Regions from separate parts of the Massilia pseudoviolaceinigra genome, predicted to be linked through region 1. Evidence: predicted binding sites of a transcription regulator. Region 1 holds the regulator's gene; the other holds the start of a gene.
What was found. The regulator FliA, encoded in region 1, starts transcription of late flagellar genes. The targets are predictions, from matches to a motif close to CTAAAGTTTNNNNNNNNNNNGCCGNTA.

Region 1 (2,393 bases):
GCGGCGCCAGGGTCGAGGTGAGCTTTTGCGCGAGGCTGGTCAGGCGTTCCTTTTCGCGCCGCATGGCTTCGGCGCGCCGTTTGATGAGCGGGTCGGGCAGCACGATCAGCTGCGGCACATTGCTGCTGGCGACACTGGCCGTGCTCTGGTCCTTGCCGCCGAAAGCGTCGCCCAGCGACACCGAAAACACCTTGTATTTGCCTTCGTTGACGACCGAAATGGCGTACATCACAACGAAAAAGGCGAACAGCAGGGTGATGAAATCGGCGTACGAAATGAGCCAGCGTTCGTGATTTTCGTGCTCGGCTTCGTACTTTTTGCGTGCCATGGTCAGGGCCGCGAGAGCAGGCAGGCGACGCGCTCTTCGATCACGCGCGAGTGGTCGCCGCTGGCGATGTCGTGAAAGACGTCGGTGAGGATTTCGTACTGCGTCACCCGTTCGGCGACGATGGTCTTGAGCTTGTTGGCGATCGGGTAGAAGAACATATTGGCCAGTCCGACGCCATACACGGTCGATACGAAGGCCACCGCGATGCCGCTGCCCAGCTTGGCCGGGTCGCTCAGGTTTTCCATCACGTGGATCAGGCCCAGCACCGCGCCCAGGATGCCGATGGTGGGCGAATAGCCGGCCGCCGACTCCCAGATTTTCACCGCTTGCCGCTCGCCGAATTCGTAGGCCGTCACTTCCATCTCCAGCAGGCTGCGCAGCTTGTCGGGGGCGATGCCGTCGACCACCAGGCGCAAGCCTTTTTGGACGAATTTATCCTTGTTGACGGCCATGTACTTTTCCAGCGAGAGCAGGCCATCGCGCCGCGCATGCAAGCCCCAGACGGCGATTTCGCGCGCCAGCCCGGCACGCTGGCTGGGGGGCGGCGAAAACACCCAGCGCAGCATGCGCACCCCGCGCATGAAGGTCGCCGCTTCGCTTTGCAGCAGCACGGCGCCGGCGGTGCCGATGACGACGATGGCAAACGCCGCCGGCTGCACCAGGGAGGACAGCTTGCCGCCCTCCAGCGCCTGGCCGATCAGCAGGCCTGACAGCGCCAGGAAGATTCCCGCTACGCTGGCCCGGTCCACGCCTGCTCCTTCAAGGACGCCCGCAGGCGCGCGACCGCCTGGGTGTGCAATTGCGACACGCGCGATTCCGATACACCCATGACGGCCCCGATCTCTTTCAGGTTCAGTTCTTCTTCGTAGTACAGGCCCATGAGGATTTTTTCGCGCGGCGGCAAATTGTCGATGGCGTCGATGACGGCATGGCGGAAGTCGCCGTCGAGCAGGCTGCGCAGCGGATCGGCATCGTCCACCGCATAGCGGTCCAGGAAGCTGTCGTTGCCTCCTTCGTTGTCGTGGAAATCTTCGTAGTACACCAGCTGGTGGCCGCCGCCGTCGGTCAGCATGTCCTGGTAGTCGGCCAGGGAGAGCTTGAGGCTCTTGGCGACTTCGGATTCGGTGGGCGGATGGCCGAGCTGTTGCTGCAGGGTGCTCATCGCCGTTTCGATCTTGCGCATGTTCTGGCGCATCGAGCGCGGCAGCCAGTCGCTGCTGCGCAATTCGTCGAGCATGGCGCCGCGGATGCGCAGCACGGCATAGGTCTCGAACTGGGCGCCGTGGGTTTCCTCATAGCGGGTGATGGCGTCGAGCAGGCCGATCATGCCGGCCTGGATCAGGTCGTCCACTTCGACGCTGGGCGGCAGCTTGGCCTTCATGTGGTGGGCGAGGCGCTTCACCAACGGCATGTGCTCCGTCAGTAGATGGTTCTTGTCCGCTTTCCCTTTGACGGTGTACATAGTTATCAGTATGTTTTAAGAACCAAAATGGGAAGTCCCCCCTGTCCTGCCAAGTTGCGGCATGGCCGTCAGGGCAAAGCGCCCCGCCAGCTGGCGAAATGCCACCGACGCGCCGGCCAGCGGGAACGCATCGACCACGGCCCGGCCCAAGCGCGCGGCCCGGTGCAGGTATTCGTCCGCCGGGACCGAGCCCATCGAGGTGAGCTGTACGGCAAGGTAACGACTTGCCGCAGATGACATATTATCGTATACCACCTTCGCTTCCGCTTCGGATGCGCCCGTTACCAGAATTCCGAACGGACGGCGCCCCAACTGTTGCGAAAGTCGCTTGATAAGGGCGTACGCGGCCGTGATCGAGGCGGCGCTGGTGGAGACCTGGACCACGATTTCGGCGCTGTCCATGACCGGCACCGGAAAGGTGTCGTCGTCGCCGAATTCGCCGTCGACGATGACGATGCCGGTCTGCTTGACCAGCACGTCGAAGGTCTTGGCCAGGCGCCGCGCTTCGTCCGGTCCGCCGCGCGCACGCGCCATGCTGACCACGCCGAAGCCCTGCGGCACCTGGTGGATGATCTGGTTCAGCGCGCACTGCTGGCGCGCCAC
Region 2 (2,393 bases), on a different contig from region 1:
CCAGAGTGCGTAAAACGGGAACCGTGGCGCTCCAGTAGCGCTGCCCAATGTTTCTCTATATAGTCTGGCTGCCCCGAGCCCGCATCAACCAGGAGACACCATGACCCTCGAGACCCTGCTGCAAAATCCGAACGCCCTGCCCTCCGCGCCCAAGGTGGTGGCAGAACTGATCAGCAGCTTCGACGACCCGGATGTGGCGGTCGAAGAGATCGCGCGCAAGCTCTCGCTCGACCCGGTGCTCAGCGCCAAGCTGCTGCGGCTGGCCAACTCGGCCTACTATCACGTCTCGCGCCGGATCGGCAACGTGGGCGACGCGGTGCGCATGCTCGGTTTTGTGACGGTGCGTACCCTGGTGATCAGTTCCGGCCTGGTAGGCAGCTTCAAGACCGTGCCGGGGCTCGACCTGAAGCGCTTCTGGCGCTACAGCCTGCACACGGCGGTGGCGGCCAAGTGGATCGCCAAGCAGATCGGCGCCAATACCGACCTGGCGTTCACGATCGGGATGATGCACGGGATCGGGCAACTGGTGATGCATGCGGGCGTGGCGCAGCAGGCGCGCGAGCTCGACCAGACGGTCGGGCCGTACGAGAATGGCCGCATCGCGGCCGAAAAAGCGCTGTTCGGCTACGATTTCAGCGAAGTCGGGGCGGAACTGGCGGTACGCTGGAAGTTCCCCGACCTGTTTCACCAGACCTTGCGCCACTTTGGCGATCCGACGCCGGAGTCGCCGTCGTACCGGATGGCGGCGGTCATTCATCTGGCCGTGCTGCGCGCGCGCTACGAAGAGCGTCAGCCGAACGATGCGGAACTGGCAGCGTGTTTCACGGCGGCGCTGGCGACCGGTCTGGGCGTGCCGCCCGATGCGTTGTTTGCCGGGATTCCGCCGCTGGGCGAGCTCAGTGGCGGGCTGGAAGAGCTTATCAATTAAGCACGCTAAAAATATTTTCAGATTTTTTTGAAAAAGGGCTAAAGTTCCGCGCCATCGCGACGTTATGGAAGGACACGCGGTAATCTTATAAATTTTTTGGCCAGGTGAGCGCATGACCTCCAACGAAGTTCTCTCGATGTACGAAAATATTGCTGGTCTGACTGGCAAGATGGCGGTTGCGGCAAAAGCAGGCGACTGGAACAGCCTGGCGCATCTGGAAACGCAGTGCGCGCTGCAGGCGTCGGCAACCAAGACCGGCGTGCCGGCATTGGATGGCGCTCCGCGCATGCGCAAGATCGATTTGCTCAAGCAGATCATGGCCAATGACCGCGCCGTGCGCGAGATCACCGAGCCGTGGCAGTTGTCGGATGTGATGTGCGCGACGCACTGAGCTGGTAACGGATGTGAATGAAAGCGCCTGAGGGCGCTTTTTTTATTCGTCGTTCGCGAGCGTCCCGCCCCCCGTCGTCTCTGGCATCGCCAGAGACGACGGGGGGAATGTTAATCAACCAGCCACGGCCACCTTCAACGCCAGCGCAATCCCCTCCGCCGCCTGGGTAATCTCCGGCAGTGACGGAAAACTCGGCGCAATCCGGATATGGCTGTCCTCGGGATCGACCCCGTACGGATACGCAGCGCCAGCCGGCGTGAGCGTAATCCCCGCTTCCTTCGCCAGCGCAATCGTCTTCTTCGCCGCACCCGGCGGCGTCACCAGATCGATGAAATATCCGCCCTTCGGCACCGTCCACGACACCCCCGCCACATCGCCCAGGTGCGCGCCGAACTGCGCCAGCACCGCATCGAACTTGGGCTTGAGCAGCGCCGCGTGGCGCGTCATCAGCGCTTCCACGGTGGCCGCATCCTTGAGCAGGCGCACATGGCGCAGCTGATTGATTTTGTCCGGGCCAATGCTGCGGATACCCGCATGGCGCGTCCACCAGGCGATATTGGCCGGCGACGACGCCAGCGCAGCAATGCCCGACCCAGCCCAGCTCACCTTCGACGTCGATGCGAACACGATCGCCCGGTCCGGATTGCCGGCGCTGGCGCATTCGGCGACGATCTCGGCAATCCGCACGTTCTCGTCCGTCAGGTGATGAAAGCGATAGGCGTCGTCCCACATCAGGCGAAAGTCCGGCGCGGCCGTCTTCATGGCGGCCAGGCGGCGCACCACCTCATCCGAATACACCGTGCCCGACGGGTTGCTGTACTTGGGCACGCACCACATGCCCTTGATGCTGGTGTCGTTCGCCACCAGCTGCTCGACGATATCCATGTCCGGTCCGTCGTCGTTGAGCGGCACGTTGATCATCTTGATGCCGCGCGCTTCGCAGATCGAGAAATGGCGGTCGTAGCCCGGCACCGGGCACAAAAACACCGGCTGCTGGCCGACCCAGGGCTGTCCGCCCGGCACGCCGTTCAACAGTGCGTAGACGATCACGTCATGCATCAGCGACAGGCTGGC

Region 2: the regulator FliA is predicted to act here: its motif matches at 967-993, upstream of RBA40_RS29290 (flagellar protein FliT).

What each region holds. Positions count from the first base shown of each region.
Region 1 covers NZ_JAVCWL010000020.1:19,266-21,658, forward strand. The annotation lists gene motD (flagellar motor protein MotD) at 1-328, opposite strand, end outside; gene RBA40_RS19700 (flagellar motor protein) at 331-1,077, opposite strand; gene RBA40_RS19705 (RNA polymerase sigma factor FliA) at 1,059-1,790, opposite strand; gene RBA40_RS19710 (MinD/ParA family ATP-binding protein) at 1,806-2,393, opposite strand, start outside.
Region 2 covers NZ_JAVCWL010000041.1:40,335-42,727, reverse strand. The annotation lists gene RBA40_RS29295 (HDOD domain-containing protein) at 101-928, shown strand; gene RBA40_RS29290 (flagellar protein FliT) at 1,041-1,319, shown strand; gene RBA40_RS29285 (aspartate aminotransferase type Ic) at 1,434-2,393, opposite strand, start outside.